Regions from separate parts of the Sphingomonas sp. Tas61C01 genome, predicted to be linked through region 4. Evidence: predicted binding sites of a transcription regulator. Region 4 holds the regulator's gene; each other region holds the start of a gene.
What was found. Region 4 encodes LexA, which represses DNA repair genes until DNA is damaged. Its sites were predicted from a motif close to GTTCCNCNCTTGTTCT; they were not measured.
Positions count from the first base shown of each region.

Region 1: the regulator LexA is predicted to act here: its motif matches at 2,611-2,626, upstream of recA (recombinase RecA).
Region 2: the regulator LexA is predicted to act here: its motif matches at 2,320-2,335, upstream of ACT009_RS03165 (PA0069 family radical SAM protein).
Region 3: the regulator LexA is predicted to act here: its motif matches at 2,004-2,019, upstream of ACT009_RS05770 (ATP-dependent helicase).

Region 1 covers NZ_CP199583.1:677,919-682,382, forward strand. Annotated here, with positions in the region: gene ACT009_RS03115 (glutathione S-transferase family protein) at 1-201, opposite strand, end outside; gene ACT009_RS03120 (class I SAM-dependent methyltransferase) at 224-1,054, opposite strand; gene recA (recombinase RecA) at 1,462-2,535, opposite strand; gene ACT009_RS03130 (4-(cytidine 5'-diphospho)-2-C-methyl-D-erythritol kinase) at 2,947-3,786, opposite strand; gene ACT009_RS03135 (tetratricopeptide repeat protein) at 3,783-4,464, opposite strand, start outside.
Region 2 covers NZ_CP199583.1:687,856-692,319, reverse strand. Annotated here, with positions in the region: gene ACT009_RS03180 (J domain-containing protein) at 163-702, shown strand; gene ACT009_RS03175 ((2Fe-2S) ferredoxin domain-containing protein) at 699-1,061, shown strand; gene ACT009_RS03170 (hypothetical protein) at 1,004-1,204, opposite strand; gene ACT009_RS03165 (PA0069 family radical SAM protein) at 1,227-2,297, opposite strand; gene ACT009_RS03160 (phospholipase D-like domain-containing protein) at 2,443-3,876, opposite strand; gene moaB (molybdenum cofactor biosynthesis protein B) at 4,139-4,464, opposite strand, start outside.
Region 3 covers NZ_CP199583.1:1,214,635-1,219,098, forward strand. Annotated here, with positions in the region: gene ACT009_RS05760 (inorganic phosphate transporter) at 1-1,389, opposite strand, end outside; gene ACT009_RS05765 (GFA family protein) at 1,509-1,907, opposite strand; gene ACT009_RS05770 (ATP-dependent helicase) at 2,023-4,302, shown strand; gene ACT009_RS05775 (glycine zipper 2TM domain-containing protein) at 4,389-4,464, shown strand, end outside.
Region 4 covers NZ_CP199583.1:259,113-263,576, reverse strand. Annotated here, with positions in the region: gene ACT009_RS01210 (molybdopterin molybdotransferase MoeA) at 218-1,411, shown strand; gene lexA (transcriptional repressor LexA) at 1,467-2,153, shown strand; partial or broken gene ACT009_RS01200 (ComEC/Rec2 family competence protein) at 2,161-4,278, opposite strand; gene gltX (glutamate--tRNA ligase) at 4,305-4,464, shown strand, end outside.

The DNA of each region.
Region 1 (4,464 bases), 420 kb from region 4:
GCCGGTCTCCGCGATCACCAGACCGTCGTCGTCGATCACCGGCGATTTGCCGAGCGGGTGGACGCGGCGCAGCTCGGGCGGCGCGAGCATCGTCGCCTTGTCGCGCTCGTAGCGCTTGATCTCGTAGGGCAGGCCGAGTTCCTCGAGCATCCAGAGGATGCGCTGCGACCGCGAGTTTTCGAGGTGGTGGACGGTGATCATCGGGACGCTCTCCTGCCGTCGCCTAGGCATTCGCCCGCCAGAGCCAAGCGGCGGCGGGAAAGGCGATCAGGCCACCCGTCCTATAGCGCTCCAGCACGGTAGCAAGCCGATCGACCATCGCGTGCGGATCGGTGGCGGTGCGGATCGCGCTGGCGATCGGGCCGATCCGGCGCAGCAACGCCACCGCCTCGCCGAGTGGATCGGCACCGTCGCCGGCGATGTAGGTGAAGTCGATGGGCTCGGGTGATCGGGCGCGCCAGCCGGCGCGGTCGAGGAACGCGGCCGGGATCGCGGGATCGGCGAACCCAAACGGGCCCGGGGCGTAGCCGGTCATCGTCATGGGACTGGTGCCGGTGACCTCGGCGATCAGGGTCGATGCCCACGGGTTGAGCGCGGCCGGACGGAAGCAGGAGAAGATCAGCGGCGCCTCCGGGGCGGATACGGCGTGGAGGCGCGCGAACGTGGCGGTGGGGTCGTCGAAAAACATGACGCCGTGGCGCGATAGCAACAGATCGACCGAGCCCGGTGCGGCAATGGCGACTTCTTGGTTGAGGTCGGCGGTTTGGAACAGGCAGTTGGGCATCGACCCTGCGCGGACCTCGGCGACGGTGACAAGATCGGGCGAGACGTCGACACCGGTGACGGCGAGATCGGCGCGAGCCGCAGCGAGGGCGAGGCTAGTGCTGCCGGCGCCGCAGCCGATATCGAGCGCGGTGCCCGGGCCGGCCGGCGCGGCGGCGAGGACGGCAGCGTCGAGATGGGGCGCGAGACCGGAGAACATCCGGTCGGTACGCTGCCATTCTTGCGCCCATGCGTCGCCGACGGAGCCGGACCATTCAGCGGCGTTGGTCATTCAGGTTCTCCGATGCCGATTGCTTGAGGCTGACGTCGCTATTGTGCTCCCGCTAAGGTGGGACCTCTGCGAAAGTCTCCAACTTCACCAAATCAGTTCGTCACCCCGGACTCGTTCCGGGGTCCACCGTCCCGCAAAATTAACGGCTTATGCCGTGCGGAACAGTGGATCCCGGAACGAGTCCGGGATGACGGAGTGACTTTCGCAGAGGTCTCATGAAGGCGGGAGTCCAATACTGGGTCCCCGCTTTCGCGGGGACACGAGGAGCGGCGCGGTTGTGACATTCGGAGGGGGCGCTAGAGGACCAAAAGTCACAAAAGTCGCACCTACACGCGTGCGCGAGGAGCTAAACGCAAAAGGCCCGCCATTGCTGGCGGGCCCTTCGTTTTCGCAAGACGGCTGCGCGATCAGAGATCGTCGTCCGCGTCCGGGCCGGCCATCATCTCCTCGGCGACCTTGTCGGTGCGCGCGCGGATCGCCTTTTCGAGGCGGTCGGCCATGTCGGGATTGTCCTTCAGGAAGGTCTTCGAATTCTCGCGACCCTGGCCGAGGCGGACGCTGTCGTAGCTGAACCAGGCGCCCGACTTCTCGACGATCCCGGCCTTTACGCCGAGATCGAGGATCTCGCCGAGCTTGGACACGCCCTGCCCGTACATAATGTCGAATTCGACCTGCTTGAACGGCGGCGCCACCTTGTTCTTCACCACCTTCACGCGGGTGGTGTTGCCGATGATCTCCTCGCGGTCCTTGATCTGGCCGGTGCGGCGAATGTCGAGGCGGACGCTGGCGTAGAATTTCAGCGCATTGCCGCCGGTCGTGGTCTCCGGGTTACCGTACATCACGCCGATCTTCATGCGCAGCTGGTTGATGAAGATCACCATGCAGCGCGAGCGGCTGATCGAGCCGGTCAGCTTGCGCAGCGATTGCGACATCAGCCGCGCCTGGAGACCGACATGGCTGTCACCCATCTCGCCCTCGATCTCCGCGCGCGGAACGAGGGCGGCGACCGAATCGATCACCAGCACGTCGATTGCGTTCGAGCGCACCAGCGTATCGACGATCTCAAGCGCCTGTTCGCCGGTATCGGGCTGGGATACGATCAGTTCGTCGATGTCGACCCCGAGCTTCTTGGCATAGACCGGATCGAGCGCATGTTCGGCGTCGACGAAGGCGGCGGTGCCGCCTGTCTTCTGCGCTTCGGCGATGACGTGGAGCGCGAGCGTGGTCTTGCCCGACGATTCGGGACCGTAGATCTCGATCACCCGGCCGCGCGGCAAGCCGCCGACGCCGAGCGCGATATCGAGCCCTAGGCTGCCGGTCGAGATCGCCTCGACCTGCATCGTCTCCTTGGAGCCCAGCTTCATTGCCGAGCCCTTGCCGAAGGCGCGGTCGATCTGCGCCAGGGCGGCGTCGAGCGCCTTTTGCCGGTCCGTGGTTGCGGTAGCCATGCCGGTGTCGATCACTTTCAGATTGGCGGCCATCAGAAGCTTCCCTCGCTAGAGCAAGTGCGTGGACCATTCAACGCGTTGGATGCGTCGTATCGCATTTGTTCTATAGGAACAAGGGTGGAACATTGATGTTTTCAGGAGAGCGGAAAAGGCGACGAAAAAGGCGGCCGCCTTGCGACGACCGCCTCTCGATCTCCGATGGCGCCATACGGGACCATCGCCGGACGCGCCCCCCGGGACGCAGCGGATCCGTGATCCGCGTGCCTTGCCCGCGCGACGTTAGTCGGACCACCCCGTATGTTTGCGTAGTGCGTACCGTCGTGGGACCGGATGTGTCGATGCGGGAATCTGCAGCGTCGATCTTGCCCTATGTGGGCGGGGCCTCTGATTTTTTCCGTCACCCCGGATCAAGTCCGGGGTGACGAACGATGGGGGGCGGCTCGATCAGGCGATCGTCGTTTCCAGGTGCCAATAGTCGGTGGCAGCCGCGTCGCGGGCCGCGGCCGCTCGGTCGGCCTCGGTGCCGAACAACGCCAGGCAGGTGGCGCCGGAGCCGGACATGCGCGCGAGACGCACGCCGGTCGCCGCGTTCAGCCTCGCCAGGACCTTGGCGATTTCGGGCGCGATGCGTAGCGCGGGTGGTTCGAGGTCGTTGCGGGCGGCGGCGGCGCGGGCGAAGAGGTCGCCGTCGGGGATCGGGCCGCGGTCGATGCCGTCCCAGCTGGCGAACACAGCGGCGGTCGACACCGCGACGCCCGGGTTGACGAGCAGCAACGGAGTCCCGGCCACGCCGTCCAGCGGCGTCAGCAAATCGCCTCTGCCCGTGCCAAAGGCCGTGCGCCCCAACAGGCAGGCGGGCACGTCGGCACCAAGCGAAGCGGCGATCTCGATCAGCCGGGGATCGGCACGGTCGACATCGTGGAGCCGGCCGAAGCCGCGCAGCGTCGCCGCGGCATCGGCCGATCCGCCACCGATGCCCGAGGCGATCGGGAGATGCTTGTTGAGGACGATCGCATGGCGATCCGAAATCCCGAAGGCGGCGGCGAAGGCGGCGGCGGCGCGGGTCACGAGATTGCCGTCGCTCCCCTGCCCCGGCTGCGGGCGGAGGTCGTCGGCGAACGGGCCGGTCACGGTGAAGCTGTCCGCCGCCGCCCGGTCGAGCGACACGGTGTCGCCGTGGCTGGCGAAGGCGAACAGCGTCTCGATCTCGTGGTACCCGTCCGCGCGCCGACGGCGGACGTGGAGCGCGAGGTTGATCTTCGCGGGCGCGGTCTCGACGATCATCGCCGTGGCGGCAGGCCGTCGGTCAGCTTGGCGGCGATGCGCGCGGCGTCGGCAGTGGTCGCGGTCAGCGCCGCGGCGCGCCAGGCGTAACGCGCCTCGTAGCGGCGGCCGAGCGTCCAATAGGCGTCGCCGAGATGGTCGCCGATCTCGGCGTTGGTCGGATCACCCGCGGCGGCGCGCTCGAGCAGCGGCAGCGCGCGCCGGGTTTCGCCCGAGAGGTGATAGGCCCAGCCGAGCGAATCGACGATCGAGCCGTCCAGCGGGCGCAGCGCATTGGCGCGTTCAAGCAGCCGGGTCGCACCGGGCAGGTCCTCGCCCCGTTCGGCACGGGCATAGCCGAGATAGTTGAGCGCGAGCGGCTCGGCGGGCGCCAGCGCCAGCGCCTTTTCGAGCGCGCGCTCGGCACCGGGCCAGTCGCCTGCCTGATCGAGTGCGCCGCCATATTGCAGCCAGGCGGCCCAGTCCGACGCCATGCCGTCGGAGTCGATGATCCGGCGATACCAGGGCGCGGCGTCGGCGGGGCGTCCGGCGGTGGCGAGACGATCGGCGTAGCGCTGCCAGTCGCCGGTGGAGGCATCGGCGCGTTCGGCACGTGACTTGGCGAGCGCGAGCGCATCGTCGGTACGGCCGGCGCTCGCGAGCACCGTGATTCGCGCGGCGGCGGCGGCGGCGGCGAAC
Region 2 (4,464 bases), 430 kb from region 4:
AGGATCGGTAGCAGTCCGCTCTCGGTTGCAGTGCGTCATTTTGTTGCTGGAGGCCCGCAACCCGGCCCGCTGGTTTCGTTTCCATTACATATCGTTGCTGGCGATTGCGGCGATGCGGCGAAGGCGGGTTGCGCTGGCGGGTCGGCGGCCTATGTCGCAGCGATGGCGCGAACATCGTCTCGATCGAACGACTGGGGTTTCCCGCGGTGGCGCGGCTATGGGTCGGGCCGCGAGACGACGACGGTGCGGTTGTGCGACCGGCACGGCTGCGAGGAGCCGGGCAACTGCCCCGCGCCGAAATCGCCCAACAGCCCCGACCGCTGGTATTTCTGCGAGACGCACGCCGGCGAATACAATCGCGGCTACAATTATTTTGAAGGCTTGTCCGCCGAGGAGGCCGCGGCGCGCGAGAGCGACGAGACCCGCGACGCGTCGGGCTTCGCCAACGCCAAGCATTATGCCTGGGGTGGGCCCGGCGACGGCACCCGATCGCGCGACGAGCTTCACGCACTCGAGGCACTGGGGGTCGACAGCGACGCCGATCTCGAGACGATCAAGTCGGCCTGGCGCAGGCTCGCCAAGGAAAACCACCCTGACGTCCGTCCCGGCGATGCCGATGCGGCGGTGAAGTTCCAGGCGGTCCAGGCCGCCTACGAGGTGCTTCGCCGCGCCGACGAACAGCGTGAGTGGCGCCCGCGGTGAAGACCGTGCACAGCGACTGGCAGGGCGCGGTGCTGGTCTGCGGCAAATGTACCAAGAAGGTCGGCGGCGGGTTCGGCGCGAAAGGGAAGCTGCCGCTCGCCAAGGCGCTACGGCGCCTGCTGGGGCTGAAGAAGGGGCGTCGCGCCGCACTCGGCATCGTCGAGACCCGCTGCCTCGGCGTGTGCCCGAAGAACGCCGTCGTCATGGTCGATACGCGTACCCACGGCGGATGGCTGGTGGTGCCCGCCGGGGTGGCGCTCGACCGGGTGGCGGCGCGGCTGGCGCCACCACCGCAGCAGCCTCAGTCCGCGTCGTCCTTCGCCACCTCGGCGTCGTCGTCGGCCTCCGCCTCGCCCTGATAGCCGGCATTGTTGCCGTAGCCCGCACCCGATTCCTCGGGGCCGCCGGTGCCGTCCTGTTCGACCGTCTCCGGCTTGCTCGCGTCGTTCTCGCCCATCATCGTCTCCTGTCGCGACACCGCGGTCGCGTCTCGGACCAACACCCGACGCGCGCCGACGATCCCCTCAGAACAACTCTCCCTGCGGCCCCTTGGGCGCCCGGAACAGGTCGGTGCGCAGATCCATCCGCATCCCGTCGAAGCCATGTTTGCGGCATGCGATCCGGAACCGCGTCTTCAGCAGCTCCGCCCAGGGCCCGCTGCCGCGCATCCGCGTGAAGAAGTCGGAATCGTTGTCGCGCCCGCCGCGCAGCGATCGGATGATCGCCATCACCTTGCCCGCGCGATCGGGAAAATGCTCGTCGAGCCACGCCCTGAACAGCGGCGCGACCTCGTGCGGCAAGCGCACCGGAATGTAGAACACCCCCCGCGCACCCGCCGCCGCGGCGCGATCGACCAGCGCCTCCAGCTCGTGATCGGTGATCGCCGGGATCACCGGCGCGATCGAGACGAAGGTCGGCACCCCCGCGTCGGCCAGCCGCCGGACCGCTGCAAGCCGCTTTTCGGGGTGCGGCGCACGCGGCTCGATCGTGCGCGCGACCAGCGGATCGAGCGAGGTGATCGACATCGCCACCGCCGCCAGCCCCTGCGCCGCCATCGGTGCGAGCAGGTCGATATCGCGGACCACCCGATCGGACTTGGTGGTGATCGTCAGCGGATGGCCGACCTCCGCCAGCACCTCGACGATCGACCGAGTGATCTTCCAGTCGCGCTCTATCGGCTGATACGGATCGGTATTGGTGCCGAGCGCGATCGGCCGCACCGAATAGCCGGGCTTGGCGAGTTCCGCGCGTAGCAGCGCCGCCGCGGTCGGCTTGGCGAAGAGCTTGCTCTCGAAATCCAGCCCCGGCGACAGGTCGAGATAGGCATGGGTCGGGCGCGCGAAGCAATAGATGCAGCCATGCTCGCAGCCGCGATAGGGATTGATCGACCGGTCGAAGCCGATGTCGGGGGAGGCGTTGCGGCTGATGATCGTCCGCGGCGTCTCGGTCGTCACCATCGTCCGCAGCCGCGGCGCCGCGCCGTCGATCAGCTCGCGCGCGTCGAGCCAGTCGCCATCGGCCTCGTCGTGCGGCAAGCCGAACCGCGCACTCGCAAGGTTGATCGTCGCGCCGCGGACGGGACGGTTGGTCGCCATGGTTCGGCTTAACCAACGTTCTGGAACAAAGCAAGAACGTTACTGAAAATTGCCGCCTATCACGGGTGCTCCCGTGGAGGCGGGAGCCCAGTACTCGGTCCCCGCCTCCGCGGGGACACAAAGCACCAGACGCAACGCCCTAGCCTCAGTCCTTCCGATGCCGCTTCAATCGCCCTCGGAACAGCCCGCGCTTGCTAAGCCCCTCGAACATTTCCTCGGGCCCCTCCGGATCGAGCACCTCGTTGTCCGCCAGCCACTTCTCGATGCTCGCCAGATCCTTCGGCTCGTATGGCCGCAGCGACCGCCCGTCGCCGCGCAGCCGCTCGACCGCCCCGATCAGCGAGCCCTCCTCGGCGATCGTCGCCGCCACGATCCCGGGCGCCACGCCGAGATGCTCGCCGAGCAGCCGGTTGCGGACATCGAGGATCGTCGCCGCGGTCGCCTCGTCATCGGCCACCACGATCAGGTCGCATTCGGTGTCGAGTCGAAGCGACCGGTTGTTCATGTTGGCCGATCCGACCCGCAACTGCCGGTCGTCGACGAAGGTCAGCTTGGCGTGGACATAGATCGGCGTCCCGCCCGCGGTATAGGGATGGTACATCCGCAGCCGACCGTGCTTGTCGCGCCGCTTCAGCGCCTCCATCAACCGCGCCCGCGCGGTGTCCATCGCCAGCGGCTCGAGCCAGCCCTGCGCGGTCACCGGGTTGACGATCACGAACTCGGGCCCGTCGGGTTCGTCCAGACGCCGCGCGATCGCCTCCGCGATCCGACGCGACGCGAAATACTGGCTCTCGCAATAGACGTGGCGCCTGGCCGAGGCGATCTGGTCGAGAAACAGCGCCTCGATCTGCAGCAACCCGATCTCGGTCGGCATCTCCGGCCGGGTCTGCGCGATGCCGATCTCGATATTTTCAAACATCGGCTCGAGCGCCGCCGGCCAGCAATTGCGCCGCGCCTCGACCGGCGCGAGCGTCTCGCCGGTGCCGAGCAGCCAGCGCTCGCGGCAGATCTCGGCGAGCGCGGACGCCGCCGGTCCGGATACCGCCGTGGTCGCATCGTGCCACGGCTTGTGCGGCTTGCCGCTCGCGCTCAGCCGGCGCGGGTCGTGATCGCGGTGATCGCAGGTGTCCCAACGTTCGTCGGTCATGTCGATACCGCCGCAGAACGCCAGGCAGTCGTCGATGCACACGATCTTCTGGTGGTGCGAGGCGCCGGTCGGGTGATGCCCGTCGAGCCGGACGTGGATGCGCGGATGCCGCATCAGCTTCAGCAACGAGAACAAGGTCGTCCCGCGGAACAGCGACTTGATCGCGCCCAAGTCCCAGCGCAGCAGATAGAGGTTCAGCGCCGGGTTGCGATCGACCAGCCACAGCAGGAACTCGCCGACCTTGGCGGGCCCCTCGGTCGCGTCGGCGTCGAGCACGATCCGCGCGTCGAAGTCCCACCCGATCAGCATGATCCGCTGCTGCGCCTCGATCAGCGCCTGTCGCGCGACTGCGAAATAGCGCGCCGCATCCACGATCACGGTCAGCTTATCGGCACGCGCAACGGCCCGGCAGTTCTGGTCGATACGCAGCATCGCCCGATCCCCTAACCCGGCGCAACGATTATGGCGAGCCGACAATCGCGGCGATACGGGACAGATGTGGGATGGAGATGGGTAGGGGGCTACCTACGCCGGTTGGCTGGCCCCGATACTTCCCTTTGACCTCCCGTCATCCCTGACTTGATCCGGGATGCCGCTTCTTCTTCAGCAGTCGACAAAATTAGCGGGACCCCGGATCAAGTCCGGGGTGACGGGGGTGGTCCGGTGGTCATTCAGCCCGGCACATGCCCAACCCTCAACGCTCCAGCAACCGCGGCATCAACTCCACGAAGTTGCACGGACGATGCCGGCTATCCAGCTGTTCGCGCAGGATCCCGTCCCATCCGTCCTTCACCGCCCCGGTCGAACCCGGCAGCGCGAACACATACGTCCCTTCCGCGACGCAGGCGCAGGCGCGCGACTGGACGGTAGAGGTGCCGATCTTGGCGTAGCTCAGATAGCGGAACAGCTCCCCGAACCCCGGGATCATCTTGGTCGCGACCTGTTCGATCGCCTCGGGGGTCACGTCGCGTCCCGTTACCCCGGTGCCGCCGGTGGTGATCACGCAGTCGATCGCCGGAT
Region 3 (4,464 bases), 960 kb from region 4:
GCCGTAGGTCAGGTGGGTCTTGCCGATCCGCTCCCCGACCGTGACCACGATCCGTTTCCAGCCGATCATCGTCCCGAGCCCCAGCGCCAGCGCGACGGTCACCTTCACCCACAACGGGATGTAGCGCGTGCCCTGTTCCAGCTGGCCGTTATAGCTCTTCAACGTCGCCAGTTCGGGCGCGGTGAAGCGCGCCTGGGCGGCTTTGTCCGCGATCACCAGTTTGGTGGTGTCGAGCACCAGATACATGTCGTTGCGCAGGTTGGGCGTCGCTGCCGCGGGCACCTTGCCGAGCGAGCCATAGCCGCCGATCCGCGCCGACAAGTCCGCCGACAACGCCGAGATTCCCCCATAGACGCGTGGATCGTCGACCGCCTTCGTCTGCAACGCCCGCGTGACCGTTGCCCGCGCCTGCTCGACCGACGGTGCCCGCGCACCATGCGCGGCATAGGCCGTCGACGCCGCATTGGCAGTCTGGACGAAGGCCGGCGTCGCGCTCTCGGGCACGGTACGGTTCAGGGCATAGGCGGTCGGCGCGCAACCGATCAGGATGAGCATGATCAGCCCCATGCCCTTCTGCCCGTCGTTGCCGCCATGCGCGAAGCTTACCGCGGTGCAGGTCCCAATCAGCAGCGCACGGATGCCGGTCGGCGGCGGGGCATTGCCAGCAGGCTCGCGGTACAGCGCGGGATTGGGCAGGATCCGCTTCATCGTGAAGAGCAGCACCAGCGCCCCCACGAAACCGATCACCGGCGCGATCATGAGCCCGGTCAGCACCTTCTCCGCCTGTCCCCACGCGACCCCGGAGGTCCCGCCCGGCGCCTGCGACAACAGCTGGTTGGCGAGCCCGACGCCGAGGATCGACCCGATCAGCGCATGGCTCGACGAGTTCGGCAACCCGACATACCAGGTCGCGAGGTTCCAGATCACCGCCGCCAGCAGAAGCGCGAAGATCATCGCGAACCCGCCCGCGGACCCGACGTGCAGGATCAGATCGACCGGCAGCAACGTGATGATCGAATAGGCGACCGCCCCGCTCGAAAACATCACCCCAAGGAAATTCCACGCCCCCGACCACACCACCGCGAGCGGGGCCGGCATCGAATGCGTGTAGATGACCGTCGCGACGGCGTTGGCGGTGTCGTGGAAGCCGTTCACGAATTCGAACGCCAGCGCGATCACCAGCGCCAGCCCGAGGAAAGCAAACACCCCCGTCGCCATCCTCTCGCCGACCTGACTGGTATCGGCGACGATGCTGATCCCTGCATAGACGAGCCCGCCGAGCAGGACCGCGGCGAAAACCCAGCGGCCCGCCGGATGCAACGCGGCATCGAGCCGGGGACCACGGACGTGCGAAACCGACTCGCCGCCGGCAAGAGCTGTTGATGCCATGATGGTTTGCGGAGTGGTCGAGTTCGGTGACAGTTTGATGACAATGGCGTGACGTGTTGGATTAGCGCCGTACGATGTCGATCATCAGCGTGCTCCTGCGACCGCAGGATCAGCAAGCATCACCCGGGAGGATAGTGCTCGAACCGCGGCAAGGTCGCGAGGTCGGCTTCCCAGGCCAGCGCATCCGCGGTCTGGATATGTGCACCCGGCGGATAGCGGTCGGGCTCGTCCAGCGTCGCCGACTGAATGTCGATGAGTCCCGGCAGGACCTGTTCGTTGACGTAGAACAGGCCGGTTCCGCAGGTCGCGCAGAACTGCCGCACCGCGGTGCCCGACGAATTGTAGGTCGTCGGCGTGCCGGTGATCGTGACCCGATCGTGCGGGTACGCGATCCAGCCGACCATCGGCGCGCCGGCACTTCGCCGGCAATCGGTGCAGTGGCACATCGCGTGGTGGAGCGGCTCGCCCTCGGCCACATAGCTGATCGCACCGCACCGGCATCGTCCCGTCGCACTCATCGACCCTCTCCCCTTGTCGGGCAGCCCGCCCTTCACGCTTTGTTCCCACGAAGATGATGCGCATGCAAGTCCATCGCGCTTGCTCCCGGCGCCCGCGTTCCCTACCTGTTCGACGGTGACGCAGCTCGCCCCCCTTCCCGACGATCCGCCCTATCTGCGCGGCCTCAATGCGCCGCAGCGCGAGGCGGTGCTGACCACCGAGGGGCCGGTACTGATGCTGGCGGGTGCCGGCACCGGCAAGACCGCGGCGCTCACCGCGCGGCTCGCGCACCTGCTCTGGACCCGCAAGGCGTATCCGTCCGAGATCCTGTCGGTCACGTTCACCAACAAGGCCGCGCGCGAGATGCGCGAGCGTGTCGGCCGACTGGTCGGCGATGCGGTTGAGGGCATGCCGTGGCTCGGCACCTTCCACGCGATCGGCGCCAAGATGCTGCGCCGCCATGCCGAGCTGGTGGGATTGCAGTCCAACTTCACGATCCTCGACACCGACGACCAACTCCGGGTGCTGAAGCAGCTGATCGTCGTTGCCGATCTCGACGAGAAGCGCTGGCCCGCGCGCAGCCTGGCCGGATTGATCGACGACTGGAAGAACAAGGGTCTGACCCCCGCCGACATTGATGCGGGCGAAAGCGAGCGCTACGCCAACGGCCGCGGCGGCGAGCTGTACCAGGCCTATCAGGAGCGGCTGAAGGCGCTCAACGCCTGCGACTTCGGCGATCTGCTGCTCCACATGCTGGTGATCCTGAAGACGCATTGCGACGTGCTGACGACCTATCAGCAGCGCTTTCGCTACATCATGGTCGACGAATATCAGGACACCAACAGCGTCCAGTATTTGTGGCTCCGCCTGCTCGCGCAGGAACACCGCAACATCGCCTGCGTCGGCGACGACGACCAGTCGATCTACAGCTGGCGCGGTGCGCAGGTCGAAAACATCCTGAAGTTCGAGAAGGACTTCCCCGGCGCGACGGTGATCCGGCTCGAGCAGAATTACCGATCGACCCCGCATATCCTCGGTGCCGCATCGGGGGTGATCGCGCAGAACAGCGGCCGCCTCGGCAAGACGCTGTGGACCGAGCTCGACGCCGGGGAGAAGGTGAAGGTGATCGGCGTCTGGGACGGCCCGGAAGAAGCCCGCCGGGTCGGCGACGAGATCGAATCGTGCCAGCGCGCGGGCAAGAGCCTCGACGACGTCGCGATCCTCGTCCGTGCCCAGCACCAGACCCGCGAGTTCGAGGACCGCTTCATCGCGATCGGCATGCCGTACAAGATCGTCGGCGGCTTCCGCTTCTACGAACGCGCCGAGATCCGCGATGCACTCGCCTATCTGCGCGTCGTCAACCAGCCGTCGGACGATCTCGCCTTCGAACGGATCGTCAACGTGCCCAAGCGCGGATTGGGCGACAAGGCGGTCGCGAAGGTCCACCAGCTCTCGCGCGCCACCGGGGTGCCACTGATGACCGCGGCGGCACGCATCCTCGACACTGACGAACTCACCGCCCAGGCCCGCCGCAGCCTCGGCAACCTCGTCGGCGACATCGCGCGCTGGCGCGACATGGCGCGCGACCTGCCGCATGCCGAACTCGCCCGCCAGCTGCTCGACGAAAGCGGCTACACCGCGATGTACCAGGCGGAGAAATCGACCGAGGCCGCGGGCCGGCTGGAAAACCTGTCCGAACTCGTCCGCGCGATGGAGGAGTATGAGTCGCTCGGCGCCTTCCTCGAACATGTCTCGCTGGTGATGGACAATGAAGGTGGGCGCGACGATCCCAAGGTCACCATCATGACCATCCACGCCGCCAAAGGTCTGGAATACCACACCGTGTTCCTGGTCGGCTGGGAAGAGGGCCTGTTCCCGTCGCAGCGTGCGCTTGACGAAGGCGGCACCCGCAGCCTGGAGGAGGAACGCCGTCTCGCGTACGTCGCGATCACCCGCGCGCGGCGGCGTGCCGTGATCATCCACGCCGCCAACCGCCGCATCTATGGTCAGTGGAATTCCAGCATCCCGAGCCGCTTCGTCGGCGAACTGCCGTCGGAGCATACCGAGACCGAGACGACGATGTCGGGTGGCGCGAGCCTGTGGCAGGCGAACTGGAGCGAGCGCGCCGATCCCTTCGCCGACGTCGCGCGCGGCACGGGTCGTGGCCCCGGCTGGCAACGTGCGGCGGGCGGCGGCAGCGGCTTCTCGACGACGCCCTCACGCGTCGTCGAAAGCCGCGCCAGCGCGGTCAGCATCGGCAACAAGGGCCGCGACGACGTGAAGGTCGGCCTCCGCGTGTTTCACCAGAAGTTCGGCTATGGCGAGATCGCGGAAATCGAGGGCAACAAGCTCGAGATCGAATTCGAGAATGCCGGCCGCAAGCGGGTGATGGATAGCTTCGTCACGCTGGGGTGATGCGCGCAAGGACGTTCAGGAACGATATCGTTTCGTCATTGTAGACGGCGCGCATCCTATCCCAGGACCAGCTCAGGAGCGACCACATGCTCACCAAAATTCTTACCGCCGGCGTCGCCATCGCGACGCTTGCCACCGCTGCCCCCGTCGTCGCGCAGACCG
Region 4 (4,464 bases):
GGTAAACGGATGGTAACACCCCGTTAGAAGGGAAGTAAACGGGCCGTGATCATCGGCGAGGTGACTGGTCGACGACGTAAGACAAACGAGCGGCATTCCCCAACCTCATCGTGCTTTCGCAGACGCGGGAGCCCTTCGCGGGGACCCAATGCGGGTCGCGTTACCGCCGCCCCCGAAACTCGGTGCCAAAACCCGCCCGACCATGCCAGATGACGCCATGAACACGCCACCCACCCTAATCCCCGTCGCCGAAGCGCAACGGCGCCTCTTCGCCGCTGCCGCCCCCGTCGCGGCCGATCATCTTCCGATCGCCGACGCCGCCGGCCGCTGGGCCAGCGCCGACATCCTCGCGCGCCGTACCCAGCCCGCGGCGGACCTGTCCGCGATGGACGGTTATGCGATCCGCTACGACGACCTGCCCGGCCCTTGGCAGGTGATCGGCGAAAGCGCCGCAGGCCGCCCCTATGCCGGGTCGATCGCAGCGGGCGGGGCCGTCCGCATCTTCACCGGCGCCGCGATGCCCGCCGGCGCGGACGCGGTGCTGGTGCAGGAGGAGGCGCGACGCGACGGCGCTCACCTGTCGCTAGATGGCGAGGGCCCCACCCGGCGCGGCGGCAATGTCCGCCGCCGCGGGCTCGACTTCAGCGAAGGCGACCGCCTGATCCGCGCCGGCGACCGGATCACTCCCGCGCGGATCGCGCTCGCGATCACCGGGGGCGCCGCCAACCTCCCCGTACACCGCCGGGTCCGGGTCGCGATCGCCGCGACCGGCGACGAGCTGATCCCGCCCGGTGCGCCGCTGAATCCGCTGTCGCTGCCCGAGGGCAATTCGTCGATGCTCGCCGCGATGCTGGCCGATCTGCCGGTCGAGATCGTCCGCCTCGGCATCCTCGCCGACGATCTCGCGACGCTCACCGCCGCCTTCGCCGCGGTCGATGCCGATCTCCTGATCACCACCGGCGGCGCGTCGGTCGGTGATCACGACCTCGTCCGACCCGCGTTGGAGATCGCGGGCGGGGTGATCGACTTCTGGCGGATCGCGCTGAGGCCCGGCAAGCCGATGATGGCGGGACGATTGGGCGAGGCGATGGTGCTGGGGTTGCCCGGCAACCCGGTCTCCGCCTTCGTCACCGCGGTCCTGTTCGCCCGCCCGCTGATCGCGCATCTTGCGGGTGCCGCCGATCCGCTGCCCCGCACCACCCATGCGTTGCTCGGCGAAGACCTCGCCGCCAACGGCGCGCGAACCGATTACCTGCGCGCCGAACTACGCGACGGGCGCGCCTTTGCCTCGACGATCCAGGACAGTTCGATGCTGCTGACGCTCGCCCGGTCGACCTGCCTGATCGTCCGCGAAGCGGGCGCGCCGCCGGCGTCGGCAGGCGACTCGGCGGAAATCCTCGTCATCGCTTGACGGCTTCCAAGATGTTCCATAGAAGTTCTGCGTCTGTTCTGGACGGAGAATATCCATGCTCACGCGCAAGCAGCACGAGCTCGTCTGCTTCATCAACGATCGGCTCGACGAAACCGGGATCTCCCCGTCGTTCGAGGAGATGAAGGAGGCGCTCGACCTGAAATCCAAATCGGGCGTGCATCGCCTGATCTCGGCGCTGGAGGAGCGCAATTTCATCCGCCGTCTGCCCAACCGCGCTCGCGCGCTCGAGGTGTTGCGGATGCCCGAGCGGCCGGAAAAGGCGGCGCGGGCCAAGCCGTCCACCACCGCGGCGGCGCCCCCCCCCGCCAACGTCCGCGCGGTCCCGCAGCCCGCGAACGACGTCATCGAGATCCCGCTGCACGGCCGGATCGCCGCCGGCGTGCCGATCGAGGCGTTCGAAGGCAGCGCGATGCTCGCGGTGCCGGCGGCATTGCTCGGCAACGGCGAACATTATGCGCTGGAGGTATCGGGCGACTCGATGGTCGAGGCGGGCATCCTCGACGGCGACTATGCGCTGATCCGCCGGACCGAGACCGCACGCGACGGCGAGATCGTGGTCGCGTTGATCGACGACAGCGAAGCGACGCTCAAATATTTCCGTCGGGAGGGCGCGATGATCCGGCTCGATCCCGCCAACCGCGCCTATGATCCGCAGCGTTATCCCCCCGCGCACGTCCGCGTCCAGGGTAAGCTCTCGGGTATCCTGCGCCGGTACGACTGATCCGGTCGAGCACCGGCGGATCGCGCCACGGGTGGCGATCCGCCGGGGCCAGCACCGTCGTCACTCGTTCGCTCCCGAGCGTCAGCGCGATGCCGCCGGTCCGGCGTAGCGTCTTCCTGTCGAGCCGCAGCCAGCGCGGCGTGCAACCGCGCGGCAGTCCGCCTTCGTTGACGACGATGTCCGCCGCCCGGCACGCCGCCAGCAGCGCGGCGCGCGGCACCGGATAGGCGCTGCGCAGCGCCATGATCCGCCACGTCCGCCCGCCGGCGACGAGATCGACCAGGCACAGGTCGCGGCTGCACCGCGCATCGGGCTGTTCGGCGAGCAGCAGTGGTTCGCCGTCCACCCCGCCATTCTCCGCGAGCGTCGACCGCGTATAATCGCCGGCCCGGTCGCGCAGGATCGCCAGCCCGGCGCGGGTCCTGACCGCGACGTGGCGACCGTCACCGGTGATCAGCAGGTCGGGCGGCGGGGTAGCGATCGCCCAGATCGCACCCGCCGCGACCGGGACGATCCCCAGCCGCCGCCAGCGCGTCCGCCACAACGCCAGCCACACGCCGCCGATCACCATCGCGGCGAACGCGCCGTCGGGCATCGCAGGCAGCGCCGCCACCGATCCCGGCGCCGCGGCGACCGCGTGCGCCAGCCACAGCAGCAGCGCGATCGCCCGCCCCGCCAGCCACCACAACGGCCCCCCCACCCCCGCCAGGTCGAGCACCAGCGCCGCCGCCTCCAGCGGCATGATAACGAAAGTGGTCAGCGGGATCGCGACGATGTTGGCGGCGGCGCCATAGATGCCCGCCTTGTGGAAATGGTACACCGCGATCGGCATCAGTGCGATCTCGACCGCGATGCCGGTCAGCAGCAGGGCCGCCAGCCCCCGCGCCGCCCGCCGCCCCAACCCTTCGTCGTGCGGCTCCAGGAATGCGCGGACCCGCGGCTGTTCGTGGATCGCGACGATCGCGGTGATCGCGGCGAAGGACAGCTGGAAGCTCGGGCCCGCCAGCGCCTCGGGCCAGGCGAGCAGCACCACCGTCGCGCCGACCGCGACCAGCCGCAGCGTCATCGCCTCGCGCCCCAGCGCCAACGCGACGAGCACCAGCAGCGCCGCGACGCACGATCGGATCGTCGGCACCTCGCTGCCCGTCAGCAACGTATAGCCGATCGCCGCCGTCGCGCCGGCCAGTGCGCCAATCAGCGGAATCCGCGCATGCAGCGCCAGCCACGGGCTCAGCGCCAGCAACCGCGCCACCACCACCATCGTCGCCGCCACCACCGCGGTGATGTGCAGTCCGCTCACCGACAGCAGGTGCGCCAGCCCCGCGCGTCGCATCGCCTCCGCATCCGCCTCCTCGATCGCGCCCTCGTCGCCGGTCGCCAGCGCCGACGCGATCCCGCCGATGCTGCCGTCGAGCCGCCCGGTGATGTGCCGGGTGAGCGCCGCCCGTGGTCCACCGCCCGCGTCGCCGCCGCGCTCCACCGTCACCGGCGCGAACCCGCGCCCGGTCGCTCCGATCCCGGCGAACCACGCGACCCGTGCGAAGTCGTAGGCGCCCGGCACGGCGGGCTGCGGCGGCGGCATCAACCGCGCGCGCAATCGGATCGTCGCACCGCGCACCGCCCCCGCGGGCACGTCGCCGGTGACCAGATTGACCCTGATCCGCCGCGGCAGCGCAGGGCCCGCCACCGGCGCGAGCGTCAGCCGCACCAGGTCGCGCGCGGCAAGCGGCTCGACCTGCTCGACGCGAGCGCCAAACGCCGCGATCGTCGGCCCCGCCAGCACCGGTGCCGCCACCCGTTCCGCGCGCCACCAGATCAGCGCCAGCCCGATCCCCGCACACAGCGCCGCGACCGCCACCACCCGCGCCGCGCGCCCGGTGCCGCCCGCCGCCGCCCCGGCCAGTGCCAGCGCCACCAAGCCGAGCAGCGCCACCGCCCAGCCCTGCGGATCGGGCACCACGAACCAGCACGCAACCCCGCCGCCGATCGCGACCGGCATCCACAGCGGCAGTTGCTCGCGTTCCGCCTCCAGCAGCCGTTCGATCGCGCGGCCCGCCTCGCGCCACGCGGTTTGTCCGCGCCAGGGGTGCGTGCTAGGGGCCTCGACGGCTGTTTCGGCCAACATGTATCGAACATTGGGAGCACGCTCGGTTGGGCGCAACGAATGATAGCGACGTAGGTATTCGCCCTAGGTCGGACGCCGTGGTCACCCGGTTCGCGCCGTCGCCGACCGGATACCTCCATCTCGGCGGCGCGCGCACCGCCTTGTTCAACTGGCTCTACGCGCGGCATCACGGCGGCAAGTTCCTGC